Regions from separate parts of the Paenibacillus sp. 1-18 genome, predicted to be linked through region 3. Evidence: riboswitches for the same ligand, from Rfam matches in the RefSeq annotation. Region 3 holds a riboswitch; each other region holds the start of a gene.

Region 1 (7,563 bases), on a different contig from region 3:
CACCGACGATGTATAACGATTTTATGCGTGAACTGGAACTTACAGGCAATCAGTACGAGGTTGACTTGGAGCATACGCACAAAAAATATGTACCGGAATATGCAGATGCCTCGAAGCCGGACAGTTTTCTGGGCAATTATGAAACGGTATATGATGGGTACTACAATGCGCAAATCTTGCCTGTCCTTTTTCCTGACAACCAGCAGTCAAAGTCTGATCAGACACGTCGATATACTTTGATGGCCGGAGATTATTTTACAGTGCGGGTACATAACACGAATCGGACTCCTGCGGATTTGTACAAATCATGGCTTCTTGGCGGGGCCGATAGCGGAAAGCCAGCAGTTACAGCATCATACGGAGGCATGGTTTTGAATGAAGATTACTGATTTTGCAGTTATATTTATTCTCCTGTTTTTGCCCTTTGGTGTAATCGGTGACTTGCGGGTACAAAATCAGCGTGAAGTGCAGCGATTGGAAATGAAATACACATCGGCTCTCCATACCGCAGTTCAGGATGCAGGTGCCGTGCTTTCCCAGAACGAGCGTCAGGAACGGGAGGCCGGGTATGGATCGGACAAGTTTTTTCGTGTCGATAAAGAAGAAGCGCTAAGCACGTTCCTGCATACCCTTTTTCTTAATGTAGGTATTGATAGGGATACAGTAGCACAACGCGCATTACTGGACTACATACCTGTTATTGTGATTCTGGATTATGACGGTTATTATACGTTTGCCTCAGAAACTTACATAGATGGGGATGGACAAACTGCTATAGGTTCCAAATGGAGTGAAAAAAAGCCTTTTGCATATGCCGATTCAGTAGGTAATAGTGTGGGATTCACCTTGGATAATTATGTGCACGCATATGATGCCCAGAATCACAGATGGGTGGAGGGCTTTCAAAAGGAGCTTCAGGGTCAAACTGGTATTTCGTTGCTAAATAATCCCGAAACTTTTGAGCAAATACGACGTTCCACCATCGTTCATAGTGTTCAGGAGGACCTGGCTCGCCTGATTAATCTCCATAATCAAAAGGCAGCACGCAACGGCGTAGCCTATAGGTTTACACTGCCGACTATTCCGCAAGAAGAGTGGTATAACACGGTAGATGATGTGGGGCTAATGGCGTTTATCCAAGGCATTCCGGTTGGTGACAGGTTTTACAATAACTATGGGTTTGGTGGTGGAAGAGTCGTGAGAAGGCAAGCTATAATTGGTGGCCTAGAACCGGATACCGGAATGAAATATTTTTACAGAGATTCCTGTCCAGCACCCTTTCAAGCGAGAGAACGTTTTTCAGATGAAAAATCTGCAGCAACTGCGGGATACTTTGAGTTTAAATGTAATAACGGTTTACAATAATCACTCTAATGAGTGGTTTTTCTTTTTTTATTGGCAAGTCCGCATTAAAAACATTAAAATTCGCTGTTTTCAATATTCCGATAAGGTTGCTGAATGTGCTACAATAAGGCTTTGAAAGAAAACAATGATATATGAAATAACAACAGTCGGCATCGCCGATGACAATAAGGAGCCAAAAACAGCGTATGAGTTTATTGACTGTAGAAAATGTATCCCACAATTTTGGGGACCGCGCGTTATTTAAAAATGTTTCCTTTCGATTACTTGCGGGGGAACGTGTAGGTTTGGTAGGAGCTAACGGAGTCGGTAAATCGACACTCATGAACATTTTGACTGGAAAATTGCTTAAGGACGAAGGTAAAGTGGAATGGACTCCACGTGTACGTTACGGCTATTTGGATCAGCACACCAAGCTGACACCGGGCAAAACGGTACGCGATGTATTGAAGGATGCTTTCCTTCCTTTGTTGGAATTGGAAAAGGAATTAATGCAGATTACGGAAAAAATGGGAGATGCTTCTCCCGAAGAATTAGAAGTACTGCTGGAACAGATGGGTGAAATTCAGGAGCAGCTGGATATGGGGGATTTTTACCTCATTGATGTGAAGGTTGAAGAAATGGCGAACGGGCTGGGTCTCTCGGCCATCGGTTTGGATCGGGATGTATCTGCGCTTAGCGGTGGACAACGGACTAAGGTGCTTCTTGCGAAGCTGTTGTTGGAAAAGCCAAACGTCCTGCTGCTGGACGAGCCTACCAACTATTTGGACGTAGAGCATATTGAGTGGCTTACGCGTTATTTGAAGGATTATCCCTATGCATTTATTCTTATTTCACATGATACGGAGTTCATGAACCAGGTCGTTAATGTTATTTATCACCTTGAATTTGCAAAGATGACCCGTTATTCAGCTAACTATGAAAAATTCCTTGAAATGGCGGATCTGAACAAAGCGCAGCATATTGATGCTTATGAGAAGCAGCAGGAATATATTAAGAAGCAGGAAGACTTTATTCAGCGCAACAAGGCGCGTGCATCCACATCAGGCCGGGCGAAGAGCCGTGAAAAGCAGCTTGATCGGATCGAACGTATTGATAAGCCTGAAGAAGCTGCCAAGCCAACCTTTCAATTTAAAGAAGCGCGTGCGAGCGGGAAAACGGTATTTGAGGGAATTGATTTTGAAATTGGCTATACTCATGCCCTTTTGCCCAAAATGACCATGACGATTGAACGTGGCGAAAAAATTGCGATTGTAGGCTGCAACGGTGTCGGTAAATCGACATTGCTCAAAACCATTCTGGGGAAAATACCGCCAATCAGCGGAAAAACCTATCAAGGCGATTTCTTGCAGCCGGCTTATTTTGAGCAGGAAGTCAAGGCAGGCAAAATTACACCGATTGACGATGTGTGGAATGAGTTCCCGCATTTAAATCAGCATGAAGTAAGAGCACATTTGGCACGTTGCGGTTTAAAAAATGAGCATATCACACGTCCTCTATCCGCGCTTAGTGGTGGTGAGCAGGCAAAAGTACGTCTGTGCAAATTGTTAATGCGGGAAAGCAACTGGGTTCTGTTTGACGAGCCTACCAATCACTTGGATGTCAAAGCAAAGGACGAGCTTAAACGTGCCTTGAAGGAATATAAAGGGACTGTATTGCTTGTATCTCACGAACCGGATTTTTACGAGGATTGGGTAACAAAAACGTGGAATGTGGAAGAGTGGTCAACTAAAGTCAACTAAAGTCAACTAAAGTCAAAAAAAATTCAGCTCTGTCATGCTTCAAAAAAGTGGGGTTTGCAGAATTAGAAAAATATGCTAAGCTATCTTTAGCTGATACAATAAAATAGTCACACTAGGGGAGCCGCCCATGCGGCTGAGACGAAATAAATGGATTTCGGACCCTTTGTACCTGATCTGGGTTATGCCAGCGTAGGGAAGTGAGCGCCGCACAAGCAAGGTAACCACATCATTACTTTTGTTTGTACGTGGGACGATATACGTATACGGATATGATTGTCCGTTCGATTATTGGACGTTCGTAAAACCACTTCCTTAGGGAAGTGGTTTTTTTGCGTTACGTTCGGTTTTACCTATTGAATTTCCGTATCCGGATCACATATGATCTCCTTCATTATTGCTGGCACAAGTGGCTGGCTCCGTCTGATATTTTGTGATGTGGGGCCACAATGATTATTGGTTCAGCTTATAGGATTAGTTTAAGCCCTTAGTTCAATGTGAGGTGAACATGAGATCGAATTACACGTAATTACGATGGAAAATGACTCCCATGCATATGTAGCCCAAGTGGCTGCTGCTATTTATCCGTATGTTCATTTTGTGCATGCACGTCTAAAGCAGAAGGGGGCCTCAGAATTACTCGGGTTGACCCGAAGCATGGTGGAGCAGGGGATTCCTTTGCAGCAAATTGTAGTCAATGACCGTGTGGATGTAGCTTTACTTACCTTGGCTGGAGCTGTCCAGCTACCGGCAAATGGGCTACCGGCTCAGGATGTTAAGGGCCTACTTCCAAAGGGGACACGCTGTGGAGTGTCTGTGCATTCCTTGGAAGAGGCGCAGATTGCCGAGCGGGCTGGGGCGGACTATGTACTCTACGGTCATGTATATGAGACCCACTGTAAGCCCGGGGTTGTGCCGCGGGGTACAGCTCAGCTTGAACGCATATGCAGGTTGTCCAACATTCCAGTGATTGCACTTGGCGGTATACAACCGCATCATATTCCGGAGCTTTATCATGCTGGAGCAAGTGGAATTGCAGTGATGTCCGGTATATGGGGAGCTGAGTCGCCAATCGCGGCTGCGATGGAATATAGACAAATGGTAGATCAGATAGTCTGCAGCCGTTGTAAGGAAACGAGAGTAGAAGAATTTCGAAAGAAGTATGGTCAGGTCAGTGGAGAGGAGATATAACATATGCCTAAAATACACACAGAGGCTACAGTTATAGGACATGCTGAATGCTTGGTTATAGGTGGAGGTGTGATCGGCAGCTCCATTGCTTATCATGTGGCTAGGGAAGGGCGCAGTACGATCATGCTGGAGCGAACGATGCCGGGTGAGGGAGCCTCGGGAGCAGCGGCCGGAATGCTTGCAGCAGAGAGTGAAGAGTTCATCGACTCTGATCTTGAGCAATTGGCTCGTACAAGTCGGGACGCATTCCCTGAGCTTGTTCGTGAACTGGAGCGGTTGTCCGGTGTTTCAGTAGAATTTCGTACAGAGGGATTTGTAGCTCCTTTCCGTTCGGAAGCTGAGGGTGAAAGACGATGGAAAGCTGCTAACATGCGCGAGGATAATCAGCCTGAGTGGTGGAATGCCAAGGAATTGGCCAGACGGATTCCGGGCATAGATCGTCAAGCGATCGGAGCTATATATCGGTCAAAGGAGACGCAGCTCGTTCCAGTACAGCTATGTCGTGCTTATGCGGGAGCAGCATCTGTGTTGGGAGCTACAATATGGTCCGGTACCCATGCGGAGCAGCTGGTCGTACAGAATGGCCGGGTTTGTGGGGTGGTAACGGACAGGGGATTTTTTTCTTGCGATCAGGTCATTATTGCCGGAGGCCTGGATAGCATGAATTTGCTAGACCAAGCAGGCTTTCATTACCCGCTTTATCCGGTCAAAGGTGAAGCAGTTGCAGTTTCCTTAAAGGATCACCCTTTGGAATATACCATTTATGCCGATGATATTTACCTTGTGCCTAAACAGAAGAACGAGGTTTGGATTGGGGCAACGAGTCTTCCAAACCTCTATGACAAAGAAGTGACTGTTGAAGGTTTGGAGGGGCTACTGGCACGTGCTGCTGCCTGGCTACCGCGCGTCCGTGAAGCTTCTTTTGTACGTACCTGGGCGGGCCTGCGTCCGCAGGCAGCAGCGGGACGTCCTTTTATAGGGGCCGTTCCCGGCTTGGAAGGGGTATATGCAGCAGTCGGGCATTATCGCAACGGTGTCCTGTTGAGTGAAGCTACCGGACGTGCGATGGCAGGACTGCTTAAAGGGGCAGATGCCGAAGAACTTGGAATAAGCAACTTTTCTTCTGTTCGTATCAAGGAGGAAAGCTTATGAGGCTGACGATTAACGGCCAGAACATGAACTTTTCTAACCGGATCACTCATGTGGAGCAATTGCTGCATGAGCTTGATTTAAAGGTGAAAACCGTTGTGGTCGAGCTGAATCGCCACATATTGACTCGTGAAGAACATGAAGAAGCGATCCTGAAAGACGGAGACAGTTTGGAAATTGTACATTTTGTAGGAGGCGGTTGATGATGTTAACCATTGGAAAAGCATCTTTTACATCAAGGCTGTTACTGGGAACAGGAAAATTCTCGAATCTGGATATCCAATCCCAAGCTGTAGAGGCTGCTGAGGCCGAAATATTGACCTTTGCTGTGCGGAGATTAAATTTGGAGGAACGAGATAAGCAACATTTTCTGGATACGCTGGATTTGGGCCGCTATACACTTCTTCCCAATACGGCAGGAGCGACGACAGCGGAGGAGGCTGTTCGTATTGCAAAATTGGCAAGGGCCTCAGGCCTGTGCGATATGATTAAGGTGGAGGTCATTGGGGACGGTAAGACGCTGTTGCCTGATCCCTTTGAAACGCTGAAAGCAAGCGAAAAGCTGCTGGAGGAAGGCTTTATTGTGCTGCCCTACATATCCGATGATGTCATTCTGGCCAAGAGGTTGCAAGAGCTTGGAGTGCATGCCGTTATGCCTGGAGCTTCACCGATTGGTACAGGACGCGGCCTGCTTAATCCGTTTGCATTGGAGTTAATTATTGAACAAGCAGAGATTCCGGTCATTGTCGATGCAGGTATTCGCTCACCGAGTGATGCGGCAATGGCGATGCAACTGGGAGCAGATGCTGTTCTGTTGAACACAGCCGTCTCGGGAGCGAAGGATCCTGTAAAAATGGCAGAGGCCATGAAACTGGCTGTTCGCGCGGGTAGATATGGTTTTGAGGCGGGGCTGATTCCCGTAAAACGTTATGCTTCAGCAAGCAGTCCCACAGAAGGTATGGTTCAGGCATGATGGAAACAGAAAAATCCTGTGAAGTCGTACAAGCAAGTGACCGCTATTCCAGACAGGAAAGATTCGCTCCCTTTGGGTCAGAAGGACAACGCAGGCTCGCTTCTTCTCATGTACTGATCATAGGTGTCGGAGCGCTCGGCACAGGTATTGCAGAAACCCTTGTCCGTGCAGGTGTAGGTACGGTTAGCATCGTAGACCGCGATTATGTGGAGTGGAGCAACTTGCAGCGTCAGCAGCTTTTTCAGGAGAGTGACGCCGCAGAGAGATGCCCCAAAGCAGTGGCTGCCCAGCGAAGATTAAAAGACATTAATTCGGAAACGGTCATACACGCACATGTACTGGATGTCGGGGTAGCGGAACTGGAAGAGCTGATCCAGGGAGTTGACCTGATGATGGACGCAACCGATAATTTCGATACCCGATTGCTCATGAACGACATGGCACTAAAGCATCACATACCGTGGATTTATGGGGGATGTGTAGGAAGCTATGGTGTGACTTATACCATTTTACCAGGGCAAACGCCTTGTCTTCATTGTCTGCTGGGAACCGTTCCGTTTGGAGGCGAGACCTGTGATACCGCCGGGATTATTCCGCAGGCAGTACAAATGGTCACGGCCAATCAGACAACGGAAGCCTTCAAGCTTCTTGGCGGATATAAGAAAGAACTGCGAGGGAAGCTGTTTTCGTTTGATTTGTGGCGGAACGAGTATGCAGCAATAGCCGTAGACAGCTTGAAAAAAGCGGATTGTCCTTCCTGCGGCAGTCACCCGACGTATCCCTATTTGTCAGCCTCACATCGGCAAAAAACAGATGTGTTGTGCGGTCGCGATACCGTTCAGATAAGACCAGCCAAACCGATACAGCTGAATCTTAAGGAAACCGCAGATCGACTTGCTGCTGTGGGAGAGGGAAAAGTGGAGCAGAATCCGTTTTTGGTTTCCTATAGTACGGGCGTGCATCGCTTGGTCATTTTTGCTGATGGGCGAGCGTTGATTCACGGAACAAAGGACGTGGCAGAAGCAAAAAGTCTATATCACCGTTATTTGGGCTAACTATAAAAAGCAGAAAATCATTCCTGTAAGAATGGTTTTCTGCTTTTTTGTTACAATAAATATAAATATGTTTTAATGACTTACAAACAAATTG
Region 2 (7,563 bases), on a different contig from region 3:
TGGAAATAGGAAACCGCCCCTTGCCAGGCCGCTAAAAAGAAGAGGACCGCCACAAGGGGCGGCCACACGCTTTTCCACCAGGGTGCGTTCTTGCCTTTTGGGTTCATGGGCGATACTTTTCTGTCAGCTTGTTCATGCTGATGCCCTGTGGATTATGTGCGATTTTGATCTGTGAAATGATGCTGGGGCTGCCGGCCTCCGTCAATGCCACGTGCATTTCTTTAACGACTTGCAGCAGCTCGTCCAACTCGCCCTCCATTGTCGTATCCAGGGGGTTAACCTGATGCTTGACACCGGAACGTTGAATAACCTCAATCGCCTTATCTACATAAGGATAAGAGTCCTCGTTGTTAGGTGTTTTAGGAATCACTTGAATACTGAGCAAAGTGTTAGCCATGCGAATTCACCTGTCCTTCATTTGGAGTGTTTTAGAGAAAATAGGGTGGTTTAAGGTGGTGAGACCGCTTCGCTTCTCCAGATTCAAATGAACCGCTCCGCTGCCAACCGCCTTAAAAGCACCTTATTTTTAAAGCTGGTTTGTGTGGCATTTTTAACACACAAGCGCACCTACTTAGCGCTTAGAAAAAATGAAACTAAAGAAGTGGAACGAGAACGAAGTGGTCGGAATGGTGCTGTAGAAGCGTTAGCGTTCGCTTTAAAAGCTTTCCGTAGGAAAGCTCGCTTCGGAAGCATCACCTTCCCGGATTTCAACCTCTAGATTTTGATAAAAGAAATCCGGGGGCGGTGGCGATGGGAAGCACCATCCGACTGCGTAGTGGCGCTGCATGTACACCTCTAGTTCTTTGACTTTATTTAGTTGGTGATTTTAGCGTTTTAGCAAAATGCTCAACGCTTGGGCAAAAAGTCGTTTGTGAAGGCTTTGTCGACCTCCAAAGGTTTGCTGAGCAGCTTGCGTTCGTACATCCAGTCCGAGTAGTTTTTCCATACTTCTGCTTTTTGCACACCCCATTGCGCGGCATCGTCCTGATAATGCGGGCTTAGCCATTTTTGGCTGGCAAGTACCAGCTTTTTGTCCAGCTCCGGCACGGCTTTGCTTAAGATATCCGCGGCTTCTTCCGGGTGAGCAATGGTGTATTCATAGCCTTGGGCGGTAGCGTCCATGAACGCTTTGACCAGCTCTGGATCATTTTTAATGGTCTGTTCATTGCTGACAATCACAGGCGTATAGTAATCGAGGCTTTTGGAATAATCCTTTACATACAGCATATCCAGTGGTTCACCCCGTAGCTTTGCTTCTATGCCGGTCCATCCGTAGAAAATCCAGGCAAAGTCGATATCCCGCTTCACGGCTGTAAAATAGTCGGCATTGCCCATATTTATGATCTTCACTTTGCTCACATCAGCCTTGTCTGAATCCATGATGGATTTCATGACCGCTTCTTCTACGGGTGAACCCCAGCCGCCGTATGTTTTTCCTTCAAAATCCTTTGGGCTTTTAATTCCACGGTCTACCGGGGCCGCGAAACCAGAAGTATTATGCTGAATCACTGCAGCGATGGACACAAGCGGGACGCCTTGCGTGCGAGCCTGGGTGACACCTTCTTGATAGCTGATACCAAAAGGTGCCGCATTCGAAGCGACCATTTGGTCGGCTCCGCCTGAACCAGGTTGAACAATTTGGACATTCAAGCCCGCTTTTTCGTAAAATCCTTTATCCTTGGCGACGTAGAGTCCCGTATGATTCGTATTTGGTGTCCAGTCGAGTACGACTTTAACGTCCTTAAGCCCCTTTGCCGGGGTGGATGTTGGAGCGTTGCTGGCAGGAGCCGCCTCTTGAGATGCAGAGGGGGAGCCCCCGCCGCAGGCGGTCAGTGTCAGGGCCATGAGCCACAGACTAATCAGTCCCAGGCTTAACATTTTCATGCGCTTCATCGTTGTGTTCTCTCCTTTTAATTACCCGTCATCCGTCGAATTAGACAGCTTATGCATAAAAATAACATCTGCCGGACGCTAGCGTTCCAACAACTTAATCCTCAACAAAAAAAGCGCCCCAAGGTTCCGGGACGCTTGCGCTTGTATATACCAAAGTAAGGGATGGCCTATATAAAAAAGCACATCATAGCTTAAGCATTCCTACGCTGGCATTACCCAGATCAGGTTGTAAGGGTCAGTGTCTTGGGACACACTCTCAGCCGGCCGATTCCAGCACCCCTGGCATTGTATGGTTTAATGGGTTTATTTATTCGGGTCTAATACGACGATTATATGCCTTGAAGGCTGGACTGTCCAGCATTGAGGAAGAGATGACGGTTCATTTGCCAAACGACAGGGTACACTTTTATTGTGAGCTTCGCTCTGAAAATGAACATGAACCATTCAGAGCTGTGCGAGTCATGCTAGTTTCAGGTCAGCTGCGCAGATAGGATCAGATAAGCTGGTGCTGGATGACATGTCCGTACAGAACTGTAATTCACGAAAAGGAGTTGTTGTACCATGGGTAAAACGGAAACATTGGATCGCAGCCAACTGGAACAAGCCATTGTGAAGGCTTTGGATAACAACAAATTTTGCTCGTTGGGCACAGTGGAGGGCGGTAAGCCGAAGGTACGCTATATGGCCCTCTTCAACGATGGAATGAACATCCATCTGGCAACGAATCGTAAAACACATAAGGTGGATGAGCTAGAAGACAATCCGAATGCTTACCTTCTGTTGGGTTATGAGGTGGGGGGCACGAAGGAAGTTGTAGAAGTAGAGGCTTCCGTCCAGGTCACAGCAGATGAGGGACTGCGCAAACAAGTGTGGAATGACTCCCTGAAGGAATGGTTTTCCGGACCGGATGACCCGAATTATGTCATTTTGGACGTGAATCCGACTCGAATTGAGTATGTGGGTCAGCAAACCGAGCGGCAGGTGTGGGAGAAATAGCGACAGATATTCAATTGAAAAAACCAGCAAATCTTTCGAGTTATGGAGGAGGTTTGCTGGTTTTTTATTTGTGAAAAAAAATAATTATTTTTTTATAAATAACTTTGAGCAAATGACTACTTTTTTGTCTGGCGTTGGATTAAAATAGGAATGGTGGGTTCAAAGCTTACATATATGTGCAAAAGTATGTATATGAGCCATAAACCTTAATGAGGAGGGGTATATTTTGTTATTTCGTAAAAATTGGTTTAAAGGGTTTACTGCAGCGGTTGTAGCTTGCAGTATGCTGGTATTTACAGCTGCTCCGTCCTGGGCTGCCGATGATTCTCGGGACAGAGCCACAGTGAATTTGCGAATTATGGAAACGACGGATATTCACACGACGTTGATGAACTACGATTATTATGCAGACAAGGAAACCAACGAATATGGCTTGATTAACACAGCCGGACTGATCCAGCAGGCACGTAGTGAAGCGAGAAACAGCCTGTTGTTTGATAACGGCGACTTGCTGCAAGGCAATCCGTTGGGCGATTATATGGCCAGAAACAAAACCTTCGAGAAAAAAGGCGGTGTCCATCCTGTCTACAAGATGATGAACTTGATGGGCTACGATGCTGCTACAGTGGGGAACCACGAATTTAACTACGGTCTCGACTTTTTGGAGAAATCACTCAAGGGTGCCGATTTCCCTTACGTCAATGCGAACGTGTACTATGACAACGGGGGCCAAGATACTAAAAATTATTTTACTCCTTATAAGATTCTCGATAAAACGGTAACGGATGAGAAGGGTAAACAGCAAACGCTCCGAGTGGGTGTAATCGGCCTGGTAACTCCTCAAATCATGCAGTGGGATGAAGCTAATTTGCAAGGCAAGGTTGTTACGAAGGATATTGTGGAAACGGCAAAAAAATTCATTCCTCAAATGAAATTGGAGGGTGCCGATATTATTGTCGTGCTTGCACACACAGGTTATGAGGATGTGCCGCAAACACCAATGATGGAGAATGCCGTTAAATATTTGAGCCAGGTGGATGGAATTAACGCGATTCTGTTTGGACATGCACATAAATCTTTCCCAGGCCCTGATTTTAAAGGGATGAGCGGGGTAAACCTGGATAAAGGAACCATTAATGGTGTACCGGCTGTTGAAGCCTCCTCGTGGGGCAAGGAGCTGGGCATTATCGACCTGAGTCTGGAAAAGGAAAAAAATGAGTGGACCGTTACGAATTCCCAGTCTGAAGCACGTCCGGTTGTGAATGCCAAAAATCAAGCTGTACAGACGAATCCAGATTTTAGGTTGGTAGATGCAATCAAGGATGAGCATAAAGGAACGCTGGATTATGTTCGTCAGCCGGTCGGAACTACCACCGCACCTATTACCAGTTATTTTGCATTGGTGCAGGATGACCCATCCATTCAGATTGTGACGAATGCACAAAAATGGTATGTTCAAAGCCATCTTAAAGGGACCGAATATGAAAATCTTCCCGTATTGTCGGCCGGCGCCCCATTCAAGGCCGGTGGTCGCAACGGTGCTTCGTATTACACCAACATTCCCGAAGGTACGATAGCGATTAAAAACGTGTCCGATCTGTATGTGTATCCGAATACGGTTCATGCTGTAGAAGTAACCGGTGCTGAAATTCAGGAATGGCTGGAGTGGTCTGCGGGTCAGTTTAACCGCATTGATCCGAACAAAACAGAGGAACAAGCGCTAATCAACAAAGATTTCCCAACCTACAATTTTGATGTCATTGACGGTGTAACTTACCAAATTGATGTAACTCAGCCTGCACGCTACGATGCCAAGGGAACTATTATTGATTCATCGGCTCATCGTATTAAGGACTTGCAATATAATGGGAAGGCAATTGATCCTGCACAGAAATTTATCGTAGCCACCAATAACTACCGTGCTTCCTCATCCAAACTGGCGAACCCGGATGGCAAACGCATTGTCATGGCAGCGCCGGATGAAAACCGTCAAGTCATTACTGACTATATCCGTACGAACGGAACCATTAATCCGTCAGCGGATGGCAATTGGTCTATTGCTCCTTTCGGTCAGGCAAAGGTTACCTTCGAGTCCTCTCCTGATGCCAAGGATGTGCTGGCTGGAAATCAACAAATTGCATACTTGAGCAGCGCAGCAGACGGCTTTGCCAAATACAGCTTAAAAGCTGGTGCGAAGCCTAATGCAGCAGAGACTCCTGCTAAGGAAGCTGTAGTCCCTGCGAAAGCAACAGCAAAGCCAGTGGTTAAAACAACGAAGCCTGCAGTTGCCAAGCCAGCTAACACAACCAAGCCAAAGACTTCCAAGTAAGTTTGCTTTCCGGCTCCAAAGCTTAACAGAGCTAAGCAGCAAGTCTCTATCCGAGAGACTTGCTGCTTTTTTGATTTTTATGAAAAATAATATTTTTTTGCCGAACCTACACTTAAGTCCTAAATTTCGACGGGTTACAAGCTTGTTTTTCTGGATTTTGTAGTACTTTTGCTCTAGTTACTTGTGATATAATGGTGAAAAAACCGGAAAATTGTTCCGAGGAGGACCATTATGACTTGCAGCAGTTGCAGCATCATCTTACCTATTAAGGATCAAGGATTGCTGAAGATCAGGCATCCCAGGGTGTCGCTTAGTCCAGCATTAGATGGCTTGGGTATGCTATCGCAGCAATGCTGTGAGAATGGCAGAGTGTTTCGGTATAACAGTCGTTCAGAGCTGGAGCAGCTGGTTAACGGACTGGCTCGTCTTCCCCATGAATGGCTGCTACATATGGAGGCTTTGGTGACCGGGATGTATCATGTGGAAGGATATGAGGACTGGCTTCTATTTAGCCAATTGCAAGTCAGACTCCAACATCCGGAAATTGTGAATATTATTTGTGACAAAAGTTTTTCCAGCCACCTGCAGCCTATTGTTGACCACAAATTGAACATTATCGGGTTTGAGTTTTTGCTGCGTCCGTCACATTCGGAGCGGCCCTTTCAGCCTTTTCAACTGTTTGAAATTGCCCGTGAAGCTGGCCTGCATGCTCATTTGGATCGTTCGGCCCGTATTTCCGCTATTGAAAAGAGTGCAGCATGTCTTCCTGCGGGGATTAAACGGTTTATTAACTTTCTTCCTTCAACCATTTATAATCCTGTCTACTGCTTGAATCATACCTTTGAGACGATTGACCGGTTGTCCATGAATACGGAGGATTTTGTGTTTGAGGTCGTAGAGACGGAAGAAATTGACGACCTGAGTATTTTGCATCAAATATTTGAAAAATATCGCATACGGGGAGTTTCAGTGGCACTTGACGATGTAGGGGCAGGTTATTCCACGACAGAACTTATGAATTGTCTCCAGCCGGATTATGTCAAAATTGATCGAAGTTTAATTAATGGCTGTCATCGTAGCAGTGACCAGAAGCGACAGATTACAGGGATCGTGGAATCGGCTTCTCGCTTTGGTGGCTTGGTGCTGGCTGAAGGCGTTGAGCAGATGGAGGATTTTGAGTTTTGTCGTGAAGCAGGTGTGTCTCTGGCTCAGGGTTATTTGTTTGGCAAGCCGGAACCCTGCCCGCCCTCCAATTTTGTACTTAGTAGAGTAGTGTAGTCAGAAGCACGTTTAAATCTACGTAGTCTATAAAATGTGGAGCTTAAATGGGTCTGTCTCATAAGCAAAATTTTAACTGTATTGGAAGTGCTTATATCACCATTAATGTAAAAACGCGAGTGCAGAGGTTATTCCACCCCTGCAACTCGCGTTTTTTGGTTCATGCTTGTCTACCTGAGCAAGTTATGGGCAAGCGAAAGGAACCCAGCCTCCAATTTTTACTTGGTAAGGAACGCAAAAAAAAACGGAGGCAGTTTTACGACACGTTTTATTTTTAAAGTAAAGATTGACGTTTTGAAGATAAATAGATACAGTGTATTATACAGGAAACATTGTTTTCTGTATAATACACTGTATCTATAATGGGTAAAAAATTTAACATTGCAGGGAGGACAACCAAAATGAAAGCAGTGCAACTGAAAAACGGTTTCGGCTTTGAAGAATTAACCTTGACGGAACTCGACATACCGGTGCCGGGACGGCTGGAAGTTCTAATCCGCATAAGGGCAGCGTCTCTTAATTATCGAGATTTGGTAATACTTAATGGAGCAGTGCCGACCGGCATTCAATTTCCCTTCATTCCGTTATCCGATGGAGCGGGTGAAATTGTGGCTGTGGGCGAAGGGGTGACAAAATTTCAGGTTGGACAAAGGGTAGCGGGAAATTTCCAACAGAAATTCATTGGCGGGAGCACCAGAGCGGAGGTATTAAAGGACAGTCTGGGAGGCCCGCTCAGTGGAGTGGCGGCTGAATATATCGTTCTGCATGAAGAAGGGGTCGTCGCCATTCCGGATCACCTTTCTTGGGAGGAGGCTTCCACCTTGCCGATTGCGGCATTAACCGCATGGAGCATGCTGATGGAATCCGGCGGGCTGCGAGCGGGGGATACGGTGCTCTTGCAAGGAACAGGCGGTGTTTCCATCTTTGGGCTTCAATTCTCTCTGATGGCGGGAGCACGGGTAATTATTACATCGAGCAGCAATGACAAGCTGGAACGGGCAAAAGCTCTCGGCGCATGGCAGACAATCAACTATTCGGAAGTTCCCGAGTGGGGTAAAGTGGCTCTG
Region 3 (7,563 bases):
GGAATAGATGATGGGAACACAAAGGTTGTGCCTACATACACACAGATGGCTGCCACAGCCATTAATCCGGCATACACGGCTATCAGCTTTCCCAAGGCTTGACGGTCATGACCATGCGCACCGAGCTTTGGAATAAATGCAGCGATCAGACTGTACGAAACGTAATAGACTAATTGGCTGTACTTCAGCGCGATGGCATAGCTACTGGCCTGTTCCGGGAAATAATGCTGCACATACAGCATGTCAATGGAAATGCAAAACAAAATAAATAAGTTCGTTATGAGACTATCCGTAAAATCCTGACCTAGTGATTTCCATAGCCCGGAAGGTATACGTGCTCCACTGTGACTGAATAAGGATAAGCCCCGAGCCGAAACGATCCAGCCGTGAAGCAGCGACAGTAACATTCCACCACAGCTAGCCAGCAGCAGGGCTTCCAGCTTTAACCCCAATGCAGCCAATACAAAAAACAGGCTCAGCTTTCCTAAAACCTCAATATAGTAGTTCACATTGAGCGCCAGCATGCGTTCCCTGCCCTGTAAATCTCCGCGGCACGAGCTCACGAGAATATGCAGCCCTACCAAGCCATACAGCATGAACAGCGGGCCGGATTGGACGCCTAATAGCGAGCGCAGCAACGGATGAAAGATCACCAGCATGACTATGGCAAGCACGGTGAGCAACAAAGGAGCTTTTAGCAAGAGAGGACCAAGCGGTAGACTTCGCAGTGAAAGCTTGTGGTCTCCCTTGGAGACCAGCTTGGCGGTTAATAGCTGAATCGATAAGCCCAAAACGGACAACAGGGCAAAGAGGGCCAACAGCGCATTCGCCTGACCATAGGCTTGTCCGGTAAGATACCAGCTTGCTGCAATATGAAAGAAAAAATTAAATCCGTTCAGCAGCACATTAAATATAGGAAACATCAACGAACGCAGTCGGTTGTTCACGTTGTTATCTCACCCGCCGATCCAGCCGCCAAATATCAATAATGGAACGTAGAAAACGAATGGAATCCTTCCAGACATGGATGTGCGATCCATCCCGGTCAATACACTTGACGGGTAGCTGCATCACACGAAGCTGGAGTCGCTTGGCGATAAACATCATTTCCAAATCCAGTGCCAGCCCGAGCTGCTCCTTCAAATGTGGAAACATCCGCTTCACCGCCACTGAACTCATGACTTTAAGCCCTGTCTGGGAATCCACCACACCTGTCGGTAAAAACGGTCGGGAAACCATACGTTTGCCAAAGCTCACGATAGATCGTAATAAAGAGCGATTTTCGGCTGTCATATCCTTGGTTCCAATCACGACATCGTAGTAGCCCTGTCGAACCACGTTAATCATTTTGGCAATATCCTCAATAAAAAAGGAATCGTCCGCATCCACAAATACGTAATAATCCGCACCGATGGTTCGCATGCCTTCCAGATATGTTCCTGCCTTACGGGTATTGCGCCCCAATTCCTTGGTTTGAATCAAAGGACTAAGATTCTGATTAATCCGGTTGACGGACAAATCCGTTGTTGCCTTCAGCGCTCTAATCAAGGTATTGGTGCCATCATGGCTGCCATCATCAATGAGATAAATGGAGCCCTCTATAATATGGCTGCGAATAAAAGCCTGCAGGCGTTCAGCAAATGCCTCGACGTGTACAAAACGTTGTTCCTCATTATATACAGACAAAATAAAGGCAATATGCTGCCCTTTGGCCGAATACTCGGGGTAGAGCAAGCTTTGTATTTCTGACAGCATTTCCTCGTTATCATTGGCTTGCCAAAATAGCAGGCGTAAACGGCCTATTCCTGTGATTTGCACCATATGCTGATCACTGAATGGGACCGTTACATCCGTTACCACTAACAGCGGCATTTGTGGAAATTGACTACGGATCTGATTGGCTATCCGCACGGCTTTCTCCGGTTCCCTATAATCAATCAGGCAACAACATGCGTTCTCATAAACTGAAGCTGCCTCAGGGTCTCTGCACTGTATAGATTGGTAAAAATGAATCACGTTGGGATAATCAATAGCCCTGTCATTATCGCTAAAAATGGCTATAGGTCCCTGCACACAAACCTCTCCTTTTTCCTCCAGATGGTTATATTTTGTCGAAAAAGAATTAAAAATGTTTGCTTAGAGGGGTTAAATTAATATGCAAATCCTTCATATTTTCTTAACAAAATAGCTGACATGCCGTGACGTATAAGGATATAAGGAGATGAAAACCAATTTTATATTTTGCAAAAAAAGAAGATTTAGAACTAATTCATTAGAACCAAAAATAACGAAATAATCTTATTTATCAATGTTTATAATTAGTTCTTTATGATCAATCACACAAAAAATTAATGGTTATTTTGTCGCAGATAATATGCGAATAAAACATATTACCATGACCATACTATGGTCAACATGTCATCTTTCGTCATGAATAAACCTTAATAAACATCATCAATAACGAAGAGAAAGAAGGGTATTATTATGGAAGCATTTTATGTCAATCGGGACGGCTCATTATCCACCCCATTACGAGGCAAGGATGTGTTAGCGAACCCCCTTTTGAACAAAGGTGTCGCTTTTACAGAAGAAGAACGCAAAGAACTGGGTTTGGAAGGAATCCTTCCTCCAACGGTCCTCTCACTGGAAAAACAGAGCGTACGAGCGTATCAGCAGTTTTTGGCACAACCGACCATGCTGCGTAAAAATGCTTCGCTCAACGACCTTCACAATCGAAATATCGTACTCTACTATCGCCTACTTACCGACCATTTGAGTGAAATGCTGCCTGTGGTGTACACACCTACGGTAGGAACCGCGATTCAAGAATATAGTCACGAGTACAACCGCCCTGGGGGCGTATATTTGTCGATAGATAACCCGAACGGAATTGGACAGGCGTTCTATAATTCCGGTTTGAGTGGTGAGGATGTGGATCTGATCGTCGTGACGGATTCGGAAAGTATTTTGGGTATCGGTGACTGGGGTGTCGGGGGGATTAACATTGCGATTGGCAAGCTTGCTGTATATACAGCCGCAGCAGGCATTCATCCCGGGCGGGTGCTGCCGATTGTACTGGATGTAGGCACGAATAATGAAAAGCTGCTGAATGATCCGCTGTACATCGGAAACCGCCATAAGCGGGTTCGCGGAGAAGCCTATAACCAGTTTATTGATACTTTTATCAATAAAACGCTAACACAGTTTCCGAAGGCGCTTTTGCATTGGGAAGATGTCGGCAGCGTAAACGCACGCCATATTATAGGCAAATACGGTCAAAGCATTCTCACCTTTAACGATGACATTCAAGGCACAGGAGCTGTAACCCTGGCTGCGATTCTTTCGGCGGTAGGTGTTACCAAAATTCCGCTGCGTGAGCAAAAAGTGCTTGTCTTCGGACCGGGGGCCGCAGGCATTGGTAACGCTGACCAAATTCGGGGAGCTATGATCGCGGACGGCCTTTCGGCGGAGGATTCATTTAAGCCATTTTGGGCCTTTGATTACCGCGGGCTGTTAACGGACGATATGGAAGATGTGCTGGAGTATCAGAAGCCGTATGTACGTAAAAAAGAGGAAGTTAGCTCATGGATGCGGTCTGATGACGGAAAAATACCGCTGCTTGAGGTCATTCGTCAGGTGAAGCCTACGATATTAATAGGAACTTCCGGTGTGGGAGGTGCCTTTACTGAAGAAATTATCAAGGAAATGGCGAAGCATGTAGAACGCCCGATCATCATGCCCATGTCCAATCCTACAAACCTTGCCGAGGCGGTACCCGAGGATTTAATACAGTGGACCGATGGCAAAGCATTGATCGCTACCGGAAGTCCCTTTGAGCCGGTTACCTATAATGGTACGAAATTTGAGATTGGACAAGCGAACAACGCTTTTGTATTCCCGGGTCTTGGTCTGGGCGCGATTGTGGTCAAGGCAAAAAGAATCACTCCTGCCATGTTTACAGCTGCAGCAGATGCCGTTGCCAATGCCGTAGATTCGAATGAGCCTGGCGGTGCGTTGCTTCCCCATATCCGAAAATTACGTGATGTCTCGTACGCGGTTGCGGTTGCGGTAGCGAAGGCCGCGATTCAGGATCAGGTGGCTCAGGCACACATTTCAGATGTTGAACAAGCCATTCGGAATGCGATGTGGAAACCGGAATATACAAGGATCAAAGCCGTGGAAAGTGCCATACATCACCCTCACTAATTCTTCAATCTGGGACGGGGATGTATGTTCAGACAGGCAGGATACGTCAGTTCAAGCAAGGAGAATCGATCTATGAGTGTCGGACATATTCTTTACATTTTGGTGCCGATTTTTTTCGTTATTATTTTAGGATGGCTAGCAGGGCATTACAAAAGCTTCGATGCCTCTTCCTCCAAGGCCCTAAATGCGCTCGTCACCAAATTTGCGCTGCCTGCGCATCTATTCATCGGCATTACGACAACGAACAGGAAAGCGCTCATCGAGCAATGGCCATTCCTGCTAGCTCTGTTCATTGGCATTGTCGGCTTTTTTACCGTTCTCCTTCTGCTTTCCCGATTTGCGGGGAAGCAGTCGGTGAAGGATGCCGCTATGTTTGCTTTAAACTCGGCACAGCCGACCTTTGCTTTTATGGGCATTCCTGTGCTTGGAGCCATCTACGGCTCCTCAGCCGTGGCTATTCCTATTGCACTTACGGGAATCGTAGTCAATGCCGTCCTTGACCCGGCAGCTACGATTATAGCTACCGTAGCCAACCAGAATTCAGGCAAGGAACGGAACGGTCACTTCGGAAGACTGATCTGGGACTCCATTCTTCACGGTTTAAAGGAACCGCTGGCGCTGGTGCCGCTGGTTGGTGTGGTTTTGACCTTGTTCGGCTTCCATTCACCTGATTTGTTGAACAAATCGTTTAATCAAATCGGTGACATTACATCCGGGGCCGCTTTATTTGCAGTCGGTGTGACCATTGGCGTACGCAACATTAGTTTTAGCATAAGGGCCTTTGCCATCGCGCTGTTAAAAACAATCGTACAGCCTTTATTAATGCTGCTGATTGCCTACCTCTGCGGTCTGTCGTCTGCCGATACCGTTAAGGCGGTTCTGCTCGTTTCCTTCCCGGGTTCAGCAGTCGCTGCTATGATCGCTACCCGTTTTGAAAGCCTGGAATCAGAAACCGCCTCCTCCTTTGTCATCAGTGCTGTCATCTCTCTCGTTACACTCCCTGTGCTAATTTCGTTATTGATGTAAAATATTACCTGTTCGCTCCTGTTATTAGTGCCGTCCGATTTTGCCGGTTTTTGTCATGATTCATGTCCCCCTCGATTTAGTAGATTTCCCAATAAGAATGAATTGAGGAAGGTTTGACATAACGTATGAACGAATGTACAGTAATAGTCAAAAGAATAGGAAGTCCACTAGGGGAGCCGCTTATGGCTGAGACAAGAACGTATCTTGGACCCTTTGAACCTGATCTAGTTCGTACTAGCGTAGGAAAGTGGAGCCTTCGTATATAAGGTCCCTCGTGTTTTTTTATGCATTAGACCTATGATGAAGCCGCTCCAGTTTTCGGGGCGGCCTTTTGGCGTTGTTCCGAAACTGTCTTCTTACGGGACTTCCTGCTCTTCATTTTGTTGGAGGTGGGGAAATGAGCTTTACGCAAGAGCTTCGTCGGCAGGCGGATGGTATTTTTCAGGCGATTTTTGAGCATCCCTTTGTTAGAGGTATTGCCGAAGGAAGCTTGGCAAGGGAACAGCTGATTCACTATGTAAAACAGGACTTTGAATATTTAAATGCCTATATGCGGATTTACGGCATCGCGATCTCCAAATGCACGAGCCGGGAGGACATAGCTGCATTTAACGAACAGATCTCTTTTATCCTCCACAGCGAGATTCATCCGCATCAAAATTTCTGCGCTGTTGCAGGTGTGGCCTATGAAGAAATGCAGGGATATCCGCTCGCACCGTCTGCCCACCATTATATCCATCACATGCTGACGGTCGCACACGAGGGCAGTCTTGGCGAGATCATGGCTGTGCTGCTGCCGTGTCCGTGGACATATCTTGAGATTGGCCGCAGGCTGCTGGATGAGGTAAGACCGGACGAGTCCCATCCGTTCTATGAATGGATCAACTTCTACCAGTCTGAAAATCTAACAACCAAATTCCGAGAACGTGTGGATGCTTGGGCGGAAGGCGCAACGACTGCCGAGCGGGAGCGGATGATTGAGCATTTTATGCTAAGCTGCCAGCTGGAATATATGTTCTGGGATATGGCTTATAAGCAGGAAAACTGGCCGGTCCAGATGCAGGCCGCGGTGGGGTCAACGATATGAATACATGGGAAAAGGATTGTTCGGAGCTTCTGACAAAGGTACACAACAGCAACCCCCTTGTTCACAACATGACCAATGTGGTGGTCACCAACTTTACAGCTAACGGCCTATATGCGCTGGGCGCTTCGCCAGTGATGGCTTATGCCCCCGAGGAAGTCGCGGATATGGCAAAAATAGCAGGAGCCGTCGTATTAAACATCGGTACATTGAACCGCGAGCTGGTCGATGCCATGATCATTGCCGGACAATCGGCGAATGCACATGGTGTTCCGGTCCTGCTAGATCCGGTCGGTGCGGGAGCGACTCGCTTTAGAACCGAGTCGGCACTGCGAATCCTGAGTGAAGTCAACATTTCAATGGTGCGGGGCAATGCAGCCGAAGTCGCCCATCTTATCGGAGAAGCCCATGAAATTAAAGGCGTAGATGCTGGTAAGAGTGCCAGCAGCAGTCATGTCGATCTGGCAGCTCGGGCTGCACGAGCGCTCAATACCATCGTTGTCATCACCGGAAAAGAAGACGTCATCACCGATGGGGCCGAAGTACGAATGATCTGTGGCGGAGACGCGCTGCTCACAAAAGTAACCGGAGCAGGCTGCCTGCTGACTTCAGTGTTGGGCGCTTTTGCTGCCGTTGAACCTAATCTGCTGCTCGCAGGGACAGCAGGCTTGGCATTTTACAGTGCAGCGGCTTCCCGGGCCGCTGCACGTACAGCAGAGCTGGGACCCGGCAGCTTCCAGATTGCCTTTCTCGACGAGCTAGCCAAACTGCATATCGGCTCGCTGAAGGGCCATGTATCTATTCATGAAGCCGGAACAGCTACGGCAGGTGGTGCACAATGACAGACGTTCGTGTACCTAGAGCACTGACGATTGCCGGTTCGGACAGCGGCGGCGGGGCTGGCATTCAGGCCGATCTCAAAACCTTTCAGGAGCTTGGTGTATACGGGATGTCGGCGATTACGGCCATTACCGTACAGAATACCCTGGGTGTCCACGGTGTATATCCCTTGCCACAGGAAGCGGCGGCGGAGCAGATCAAGGCCGTAGGATCAGACCTCGGCGTGGATGCCCTGAAGACTGGCATGCTGTTTCATGCGGGCATCATCCGCCTTGTGGCCGAGCAGATCCGAAAGTTCGGCTGGGAGAAGGTTGTTGTCGATCCCGTGATGATTGCCAAGGGAGGCGCAGCGTTGCTGCAGCCGGAAGCGATGCAGGCTTTGCAGGACGACCTGCTCCCCTTGGCCC

What was found. A riboswitch is a leader RNA that binds a small molecule or an ion and turns the genes downstream of it on or off. The one in region 3 is predicted to bind thiamine pyrophosphate.
Region 1: another riboswitch for thiamine pyrophosphate. It lies ahead of L693_RS0103665 (thiamine phosphate synthase); the one in region 3 lies ahead of tenA (thiaminase II).
Region 2: another riboswitch for thiamine pyrophosphate. It lies ahead of L693_RS0115675 (ABC transporter substrate-binding protein); the one in region 3 lies ahead of tenA (thiaminase II).

The regions. Positions count from the first base shown of each region.
Region 1 is NZ_ASSB01000057.1:28,834-36,396, forward strand. Features, by position in the region: gene L693_RS0103650 (hypothetical protein) at 1-389, shown strand, start outside; gene L693_RS0103655 (hypothetical protein) at 376-1,365, shown strand; gene L693_RS0103660 (ABC-F family ATP-binding cassette domain-containing protein) at 1,551-3,104, shown strand; TPP riboswitch at 3,209-3,317, shown strand; gene L693_RS0103665 (thiamine phosphate synthase) at 3,636-4,292, shown strand; gene thiO (glycine oxidase ThiO) at 4,296-5,444, shown strand; gene thiS (sulfur carrier protein ThiS) at 5,441-5,644, shown strand; gene L693_RS0103680 (thiazole synthase) at 5,647-6,414, shown strand; gene L693_RS0103685 (ThiF family adenylyltransferase) at 6,411-7,469, shown strand.
Region 2 is NZ_ASSB01000248.1:938-8,500, forward strand. Features, by position in the region: gene L693_RS0115660 (ABC transporter permease) at 1-107, opposite strand, end outside; gene L693_RS0115665 (thiamine-binding protein) at 104-397, opposite strand; gene L693_RS0115675 (ABC transporter substrate-binding protein) at 847-1,893, opposite strand; TPP riboswitch at 2,075-2,184, opposite strand; gene L693_RS0115680 (pyridoxamine 5'-phosphate oxidase family protein) at 2,455-2,889, shown strand; gene L693_RS0115685 (bifunctional 2',3'-cyclic-nucleotide 2'-phosphodiesterase/3'-nucleotidase) at 3,116-5,218, shown strand; gene L693_RS0115690 (EAL domain-containing protein) at 5,450-6,496, shown strand; gene L693_RS0115695 (zinc-dependent alcohol dehydrogenase family protein) at 6,898-7,563, shown strand, end outside.
Region 3 is NZ_ASSB01000259.1:5,281-12,843, reverse strand. Features, by position in the region: gene L693_RS0116430 (transporter) at 1-947, opposite strand, end outside; gene L693_RS0116425 (glycosyltransferase) at 952-2,073, opposite strand; gene L693_RS0116420 (NAD-dependent malic enzyme) at 2,485-4,206, shown strand; gene L693_RS0116415 (AEC family transporter) at 4,279-5,232, shown strand; TPP riboswitch at 5,392-5,495, shown strand; gene tenA (thiaminase II) at 5,630-6,319, shown strand; gene thiM (hydroxyethylthiazole kinase) at 6,316-7,158, shown strand; gene thiD (bifunctional hydroxymethylpyrimidine kinase/phosphomethylpyrimidine kinase) at 7,155-7,563, shown strand, end outside.